3 regions of the Guptibacillus hwajinpoensis genome follow, and region 1 is predicted to be linked to each of the others. Evidence: riboswitches for the same ligand, from Rfam matches in the RefSeq annotation. Region 1 holds a riboswitch; each other region holds the start of a gene.
The links. Region 1 has a riboswitch for lysine ahead of ABFG93_RS17875 (aspartate kinase). Riboswitches for the same ligand answer to the same signal wherever they lie in the genome.
Positions count from the first base shown of each region.

Region 2: linked by a shared signal. The riboswitch ahead of lysA (diaminopimelate decarboxylase) and the one ahead of ABFG93_RS17875 (aspartate kinase) in region 1 are both predicted to bind lysine.
Region 3: linked by a shared signal. The riboswitch ahead of ABFG93_RS15715 (Na+/H+ antiporter NhaC family protein) and the one ahead of ABFG93_RS17875 (aspartate kinase) in region 1 are both predicted to bind lysine.

Region 1 is NZ_CP156674.1:3,472,346-3,475,632, reverse strand. It holds gene ABFG93_RS17880 (YslB family protein) at 1-230, shown strand, start outside; gene ABFG93_RS17875 (aspartate kinase) at 262-1,497, opposite strand; lysine riboswitch at 1,734-1,922, opposite strand; gene uvrC (excinuclease ABC subunit UvrC) at 2,003-3,287, opposite strand, start outside.
Region 2 is NZ_CP156674.1:3,892,696-3,895,982, reverse strand. It holds gene ABFG93_RS20165 (peptidylprolyl isomerase) at 1-425, opposite strand, end outside; gene lysA (diaminopimelate decarboxylase) at 517-1,836, opposite strand; lysine riboswitch at 1,941-2,127, opposite strand; gene ABFG93_RS20155 (spore germination protein) at 2,174-3,287, opposite strand, start outside.
Region 3 is NZ_CP156674.1:3,034,806-3,038,092, forward strand. It holds gene ABFG93_RS15705 (YunC family protein) at 34-336, shown strand; gene yunB (sporulation protein YunB) at 496-1,275, shown strand; lysine riboswitch at 1,347-1,528, shown strand; gene ABFG93_RS15715 (Na+/H+ antiporter NhaC family protein) at 1,809-3,287, shown strand, end outside.

The sequences.
Region 1 (3,287 bases):
AGTTAGAAGCTCAACAAGAAAAGAAAAACGAAATGACTTACTCGCTCCAGTCTCCATTAATTGATGAACGCATGAAAACAAGTCGAACAGGTTGTTATCAGCTTGAAGCCGGCTTTTTAGCAGAACAGTTTCAAAATATGCTGCGTTGCATCACTGAAGCCTATGAAACTGACAAAAAGAACGATGTGCAGTTCACCGTTAAATGGGACTTAAAAGATAAAATCGAGTAAATAAGGAGACCAAATCTGGTCTCCTTTTTGATTACATTTGCTTTACCGGTGTTCTCTCATCAAGCTGAAATTGATCGTGAAGTGATTCAATTGCATAAATCATTTTTTCTTCAGGTACGATGGTTGAAACTTTGATTTCAGAAGTGCTAACCATTTTCATTTCAATTCCATGATCTGCAAGAACTTCAAACATTTGCGCTGCTACACCTGGATTTGAAATCATTCCAGAACCAACAATCGATACCTTTGCCAGATTAGATTCATGGAAAATATTTTCATACGGTAATTTAACTTTAATGCGACGAAGAACATCAAGAGTCAGTTCAAGAAAAGCTGTTTCAATTGAAAACGAAATACTTGTTGTATTCTTTTCATTCGTACTCTGGATAATAATATCGACATTTATGCCATTCGCTGCGAGTGAAGAAAACAGCGAAGGAAGCGTTGTAATTTCATTTGGAAGTCCCGAAATGGTAATTTTCGTAACGTTACTTTCAAATGCCAGACCTCTTACCACTAAATTTTGTTCCATTGATACAACCTCCTCGATTAACGTACCTGGTTCATCCGTAAAGCTTGAGCGTACCTCAAGCAAAATGTTGTAATTCTTGGCAAATTCAACAGCTCTCGGGTGTAATACACCAGCTCCAAGATTTGCAAGTTCAAGCATTTCATCATATGAAATCGTAGAAAGTTTTCTAGCTGCTTTTACGTAGCGTGGGTCCGTTGTGTAGACCCCATTAACATCTGTATAGATTTCACAGCGATCTGCTTGAAGGGCTGCGGCGATAGCAACAGCCGTTGTATCTGACCCACCTCTTCCGAGCGTTGCAATATCATCTGTTTCGGTAAGTCCCTGAAATCCTGCAACAATGACAATCTTACCTTCTGCAAGGTGCTTATTCATTCGTTCTGCCTCAATATCAAGGATTCTTGCATTACCGTGAAGCGCTTCTGTTTTAATTCCAGCCTGCCAGCCTGTTAATGATATCGCATCATAACCAGCATCATTTAGGGCCATTGAAAGCAGTGCTGTTGTCACCTGTTCCCCTGTTGTAAGAAGCATGTCAAGTTCCCGAGAAGACGGTTTAGCTGTGATTCCTTTCGTTAATCCAACAAGTTCATCAGTTGTTTTCCCCATAGCAGATACGACGGCTACTACTTCATCACCTGCATTTACAGCATCAATCAGTCTTCGCGAAACATTTTTAATTTTCTCTACATCGCCAACAGACGTACCTCCGAATTTCAATACACGTAGTCCCACTCTCTCAAATCCTTTCTCTCCTGTAACTGGTTTCTCTTTTTTCATAAAGTGCCTGAGCACTTCTACAATACTCACTTAACAAGAGTTGAACTGGATATTTCAGAAAGCGATGGAAAACTATTCGCTTTCCTTATACTTTGATCCTTTCTTAATAATTCAGGATGCTTAAGTACAAAAAAACAACAATGAGAAGAACCTCACTGTTGTTTTCAAAACAAATCCAAGAAAACGCCCTTATGTGAGATAGTTCTCCATCCATAACCCGGGTTGGCCCTGGATGACAGCCCTGTATTTCTTCAATACAGGTCCAGCTTCAGACGTATAAGCGCCTTTCTGCTTCGGCAAATTCCCCTTTCAGCTTCTATCACGGAGCCTTATCACTCTCAAGTAAGCATACTATTGGTTTTTGCGCCTCTACCATCACTTCAAATATCGAAGTGTTGGAACTATTAAATTTCACTCATTATAACGGACTTATTAGAAAGCCGCAAGATGTTCTCACAAATTAGTTCGTTTGATTTTCAAACCGTACTACTAATTCCTCTGCTACACTTTTTGGTAAACCAGCTTCCTGTAGATCATTTACGCTTGCTTCCTTCATCTTCTTAATCGATCCGAAATGATTGAGAAGCTTCTTTTTACGTTTCTCACCAATCCCCGGGATATCATCAAGGCTTGATTTTAACATCGATTTTCCGCGAAGCTGACGATGAAACGTAATGGCAAATCGATGGACTTCATCCTGAATGCGTTGCAGAAGATAAAATTCCTGACTGTTTCTTGGAAGATAGACACCTATGGGGGGATCGCCAATGAGAAGGTGAGATGTTTTATGCTTCTCATCTTTTGTTAAAGAACACACCGGGATATCAAGCCCAAGCTCATTCTCAAGCACATCTTTCGCAGCCTGTATTTGAGCAATTCCTCCATCAATTATAATCAAATCAGGAAGTGGACCGCTCTCTTTTAACATTCTTGAATACCTTCTCCGAACGACCTCTTTCATTGAACCAACATCATTAGGACCTTCAACCGTTTTGATTTTGTACTTTCTATACTCGTTTTTCTTTGCTTTACCGTCCAAAAATACAACCATAGCAGAAACCGGGTTTGTTCCCTGAATATTAGAGTTATCAAATGCTTCAATGCGAAGTGGTGCATCAATTCCGAGTTTTTCCCCCAGGTTTTCAACAGCATCAATGGTTCGATTTTCATCACGCTCAATTAATGAGAACTTTTCATTTAACGCAATCGATGCATTTTTCATTGTCAGTTCCACAAGTTCTTTCTTTTTCCCACGCTTAGGCTGAAGTACTGGTGTTTGAAGAAGCTCTCCAACCATTTCAGCATTCACTTCATGTGGCAAAAGTATTTCCTTTGGCTTTGGATGGTTCTTTTGAAGATAGAACTGTCCAATGTACGTTAGGAAATCTTCTTCAGCTTCATTATAAAATGGGAAAAGCGACACATCCCGCTCAATCAGCTTCCCCTGCCTCACGAAAAAGACCTGAACGCACATCCAGCCCTTATCAAAGCTGTATCCAAAAATATCTCGATCAATTCCATCATTTGTTTGGATCTTCTGTACTTCCATCACTTTATCAATATGAAACATCAGATCACGGTATTCTTTCGCTCGCTCAAAGTCCATATTTTCAGAAGCGATACCCATTTTGTGCTCCAGATCCTCCTTTACTTCCTGATGGCCACCATTTAAAAAGCGCGTAATTCCTTCAATCATTTCCTTATTCTGTTCTTCAGAAACGTCTTTCACGCACGGGGCAAGGCAT
Region 2 (3,287 bases), 420 kb from region 1:
CAAACCTTTACTTCTTTCATTACATCGCCTTGCTTGATGCGTAGGACTGTATCCATGCCTTCTGTCACCTGACCAAAGACTGTATGGACGCCATCAAGATGTGGTTGTGGTTCGTGAACAAGGAAAAACTGGCTGCCGCCTGTGTTTTTACCTGCATGAGCCATTGAAAGTGAACCTGCTACGTGCTTATGTGGGTTACCCTCTGTTTCACAGTCAATCGTGTAACCAGGACCACCCATACCAGATCCAGTTGGGTCTCCGCCCTGAGCAACAAAGCCAGGAATCACGCGGTGGAAATTCACTCCATTATAGAAGCCTTCGTTCGCAAGCTTCTCAAAGTTAGCTACCGTGTTAGGTGCTTCTTCTGGGTAAAATTCAATTTGAATTACCTCTCCATTTTCGAATGCAATTGTACCTTTTTTCATTAATTAATCCTCCTGCACAAACATTTTGCTTGAAAGCACTTTTATTATAGCATAGAGTTCTGCTACACCCTATTAATTCTACTTCAAATTATTATTTTGATATAATCGCTTGCTTCAATGGAAGGTCATGGTGGATTAAATCTTCGTACGATTCTCTCTTCACAACAAGGCTTGCTTCGCCATTCTCTACGAAAACAACAGCTGGTTTTGGTAAACGGTTGTAGTTGTTAGCCATCGAATACCCGTATGCTCCAGTTGAAAAGACAGCCATTACATCCCCTGAAATCGCGCGTTGCAACTTACAATCCCAGATTAACATATCGCCTGACTCACAGCATTTCCCTGCAACTGAGTACAGATGATCTCTCGTTTCGTTCATTCGGTTCGCAATTGCTGCTTCATACTTAGCCTGATATAACGCTGGACGAAGGTTATCACTCATTCCACCGTCAACTGCAAGATAATTTCGAAGCTCAGGTACATGCTTATGGGAACCTACCGTATAAAGAGTCAAACCCGCTTCTCCTACAAGAGAACGACCTGGTTCAATCCATATTTCCGGCATCGCCATTCCTTCGCTGAGGTTTCGTTTAACGGCGTGCGTCATCGCTGCGATATAATCACCGACAGGTATTGGCTGGTCATCTGCAGTATAACGAATTCCGAAGCCTCCGCCCAGATTTAAAACCTCTGGCGCAAATCCAAATGATTCATACCAGGTTGAAAGGTATTGAAATATTTTGTCGATTGCCATCACGAATCCTGTTGTTTCAAAAATTTGAGAGCCTATATGACAGTGAAGTCCAAGTAATTTTAGAGTGCTTTTTTTCTCAGCTGATTGAATCGCTTCTTCCACCTGGCCACTTTGCAGATCAAAACCAAACTTCGAATCTTCTTGACCTGTCAAAATATAATCATGTGTATGGGCTTCGATGCCAGGCGTAATACGTAGCAGGATGTTTGCTCTTACTCCCTTTTCTTCTGCCAGTTGTTCAAGTAATGCCAGTTCATAGAAATTATCGACAACGAAACAGCCGATTTTAGCATCAAGAGCCATACGAATTTCAGCATCACTTTTATTGTTTCCATGAAAGTGAATACGCTCAGCAGGAAATCCAGCTTGAAGGGCTGTGTACAATTCTCCACCTGAAACAACATCGAGACTTAACCCCTCTTCATCTGCAAGCTGAACCATTGCGATGCAAGAAAAAGCCTTGCTTGCATAAGCGACTTGATAGTGAACGTTCTCCTGCTCGAAGGCATTTCGAAACGCTCTTGCTTTCTCTCTAATCATCGCCACATCGTAAACATAAAGTGCAGTGCCGTATTCTTTACTTAATTGAACGGTATCTACCCCTCCAATTGTTAAATGGCCTCTATCCGAAACCGCAGATGTACCGTATAAGTGCACAATGTTTCTCCCCTCTCGCTAATAATTGATGCGAGCTCCCTCCAGACAATAAGAAAAAACAGCCAACTTTAGATACAATGGCTGTTTTGCTCCGTATCCTCACGAGTTGGATTAGCTCACCACTGAAAGAATCCTTCTATCAGTGACAGTCTGCAACTTATTCAGCAGCAGCCCAGCAATTTAAGGATGGCCCTTATTTCACTTCGGCAAATTGACCTTTCGAATATCATCATCGCATTCCATTATATGCTCAGATACCGTACTCATTCGCTTTGCGCCTCTATCCCCATTACGTTCAATGAGGTCTATTCTATTAAGAAATAAATTATCACATTTTTTAAGATTCGGCAAGTGGTTTGTCCGCCTGTTTATTCTTATTTTGTGGCTCCGTGATACTAGGACGAAGTTTCGTAAGTGGCACTGATACGCGAATAAGCACTTGTATGAAAGCCTCGGGATTAAAAGGAATAAACGGCCAGAGGTAAGGTGTATTAAGCGGTCTTAAACTGACTAGAAAAAGAATCACTGCTGTTACACCAATGATATAGCCGGGTACGTTGAATAAATAGACAAGAAACAGTAGAATTAGCCTGATAAGCTTGTTTGCGATCGCTAATTCATAGCTAGGCGTTGCAAAGGAACCTACAGCAGCGATTGAAACATAGAGAATAACTTCCGGTACAAATAAGCCTACGTCTATCGCGATTTGACCAATTAACACAGCAGCGATGAGCCCCATAGCAGTGGATAACGGAGTCGGGGTATGAATTGCCGCCATCCTCAGTGTTTCAATTCCAATTTCCGCAAGGATGATTTGAAGAAAAATCGGTACGTTTGACTTATCATTCGGTCCAATAAAGTCGATGGTAGCAGGAAGCAATTCTGGTTGATTAACCATTAATAACCACAGTGGTAATAGTAATAGCGCTACAAGCATGCCACCAAATCGAACCAAGCGATGAAATGCACCAGGAAGCGGTGCTTCACGATATTCTTCTGCATGTTGAACATGATGAAAGAATGTTGTTGGCGTAATAATAACGCTTGGAGACGTATCCACAATAATAATTACATGTCCTTCTAACAAGTGAGAAGCGGCTACGTCTGGCCGTTCAGTATATCTAACTAATGGAAAAGGATTAGCCGCCTGATGAACAAGAAATTCTTCAACCGCCTTATCAGCCATTGGTATCCCATCAATATTAATTTCTTTTAACTTTTCCTTGATGATTTCAACCAAGTTAGGGTTAGCTACATCCTGTATATACGTTATGCATACGTCCGTTTTGGAGCGCTCACCAATTTGAAAGATTTCATTTCTTAATCGTCCATCTCTGATTCTTCGCCTTGTTAAAGCCGTATTTTCGATGATGTTCTCTGTATAGCCATCCCTCGAACCTCTAATGACTTTTTCAGTGTCAGGCTCTTGAGGCGCTCTTCCGGGGTATTTA
Region 3 (3,287 bases), 440 kb from region 1:
TGATAATCATTCAGGTCAGGAGGCGGGAATGACATGATCACTATGACACCGATCATGATTGACGGTCATCCATTTACAGCAGTAAGCATGCAGCTTCCGAAAACAAATTTTCTTGCAGTCATGAATGAGAATGGTTATATTATGTGCGGAGCACTTGATATTGCCTTACTTAATGAGAAGTTGAGTGAACGGAAAATCATTGCGGGGAGAGCTGTAGGAGTTCGGTCGATTGAACAACTGCTAGAAGCACCGCTTGAGTCAGTTACACTTGAAGCGGAGGCAAGAGGCATCACGGTTGGTACAAAAGGAAGAGATGCCATGCTTAAGATGATGTGAAAAAGCTGTAGCGGTTGCTGCGGCTTTTTCTAGTTTATGGTTTTATTATATGAGAGTGCGTTACCCGAATTCGGTTTGAATGCTTCTTCTTTCAATGAAATTGTCCATACTTCCCTCTTTCCGCGCATATACATGGAAATGAGAAGGGAGGGTTCATGCTTGTTTCGAACTCGAAGAAAATTCTTTAGAAAGGGTCCACTTCCCTTTCGATACGTTTTTATCATCTCCTTCATCCTTTTCATCTTCATGACTGTCCAGGGTCTCTGGATTGTTGAAAAGGGAATTAAACCGACGCTCATTGAGATTGCTCGCACGGAAACAAATCGTATTGCCACTCTTGCAATAAACCAGGCAATCAATCAAAAAATTGTGGAAGAAGTAGATAATTACCAGGAGACGCTGATTACAGAAGTGAAAGATGATCAAGGGCAGGTTGTACTGGTGCAAATTAACCAGCGAGCTGTAAGTCAGGTACTTGCACAGTCGACCGACAAAGTCCAGAAATTCTTAAAGAGTGTAGAAGATGGTAAGATAGACTATTGGGCAGAGCAAAATGGAGTGGAGCTTGAAGTTGATGAGGATACCCCTGTAAACACAGGGATTATACATTATATCCCAATCGGTCAGGCGTTTAATAATACATTATTAGCCAATTTCGGACCAAAAGTTCCCGTCCGTTTTACTGCTATTGGAGAAGTGAAATCCGATATTAAGCATAAAATTGAGCCTGTTGGCATTAACAATATTTGGGTCGATATTCGAGTTCACATTGAAGTGAATGTTAAAATAGTTATTCCCTTCGCTAGTGATTCAGATGTTGTAACGACTGATATACCTGTTATTGCGACGATTATTAAAGGTGAAGTTCCAAACTTCTATAACAATGGATCTGGAGAGGGACTTCCAAATCCATCAATAGAAATGAGTGAAATGGAATAATTCCTAATTGCAGAATGGAGAGATATACGGTATACTTTAAAACTGAACTTAATAATGTTCCTTATCTTTTACGATGAGGTAGAGGAGCAGATCCTCATTAGTACGTGTTGGGAGAATGACACCAATGATCAGCATCGAAAGGGAGATCTGCCGAAGCAAAAATAATTGTCACGTTGTTTTTGTTGGGGCGGTACCTGAATAAGTGCCGAACTGTCATTATAAGAATAACTTATAATGGAGAACTACTGATCGGGGTGGACACTTAACATTGACTCGGTGAAACGAGCAATGATAGGACCAATCCTATCATTGCTCGTTTTTTTGTACTTTAATAATATTTAACTATATTAAAGGATTAAAGTATAAGAAAAACTATGGCTTCCGCTAGGACTTGGCGGTAAGCCAAGTTTTACTAATGCGTTGATTTGATGATTTGTCCGATTGTCCTTCCACTCGTCAGTGATCAGTCTGATGATGGGAGGTTACATATGAACCCATGTAGTGATCCAAAATCATTCATAAGGAGGGTTTCCGTGGAGAACTCAATATTATCTATTATTCCGCCACTCGTCGCGTTACTGATGGTTGTAGTAACTAGGAAGGTGCTCCCGTCTTTAGGTGTAGGTATCATTCTAGGTGCACTAATGATTAATGACTGGAGCATCACAAGCTCTGCTAAAGAAATCTATACAATTGTAAAAGGCATTGTTATTGATTCCGAAAGCGGTGGATTAAATACTTGGAATATGTACATCATATTCTTTCTACTTCTATTAGGTATGATGACGGCCTTTATTTCGATTTCCGGTGGCAGCCGTGCTTTTGGCGAATGGGCTATGAAGCGTGTGAAAACGCGAGTAGGGGCTCAGGTGGTCACAGCTGTTTTTGGCATCATTATCTTCATTGATGATTACTTTAATTCGCTTGCTGTTGGAAACGTGAGCAGACCAATAACGGATCGACACAAAGTATCAAGAGCAAAGCTTGCTTATATTATTGACTCAACTGCAGCACCAATGTGTATCATTTCTCCTATTTCAAGCTGGGGTGCATACATTATTGCACTTATTGGTGGCGTTCTTGCAACACATAGTATTACAGGAGTAGGAGCACTTGAAGCATTCGTCAGAATGATTCCGATGAACTTGTATGCGATATTTGCACTTGCGATGGTCTTCTTTGTCAGTTATTTCGATATTAATTTGAAAGCAATGAGAGTGCATGAAGACCGTGCACAACGTTCAGGAGAAGTGCTTGATCCAGAAAAAGGTGCAGTACCAGGCGAAACAACCGGTTTACCTGAAAGTGAAAAAGGAAAAGTCGCTGACCTTGCGTGGCCAATTATTATGTTAATCGCGGGTACAGTTACGTTTATGATCGTGACAGGTATTCAGGCTGTAAGTGGTACTGAAACAGCGGTTACTGCCTTAACTATTTTTGAAAATACCGATGTTGCTTCCTCACTTCTTTATGGAGGATTAATTGGTCTAGCGACATCACTGATTTTCTTTTTTGCGAAACGAATGGATGGCGCTGTTTTTGGAAAAGGGATTTGGGAAGGTATTAAGTCCATGCTTCCAGCTATATATATTCTTTTCTTCGCTTGGACGCTCATTGAAATCATTGGCTCACTGGGAACTGGAGAATACCTTGCTGGTCTTGTTGATCAGCACATCAACATTGGGTTTTTACCAGCTATTTTGTTTCTCCTTGCTGGTGTAATGGCATTTGCAACAGGTACATCATGGGGAACATTTGGAATTATGTTGCCAATTGCTGGTGAAATCGCTGCAGCCACCGATCCAACTTATATGCTCCCGGTACTGGCAGCTGTTCTTGCGGGCGCTGTGTTCGGTGATCACTGTTCACCAATTTCAGATACGACCATTCTTTCATCAACTGGAGCAGGAAGTCATCATATCGATCATGTGATGACACAGCTACCATATGCGCTACTTGTAGCTGGAATTTCTCTAATTGGTTATCTAGTACTAGGCTTTACAAGCAGTGTG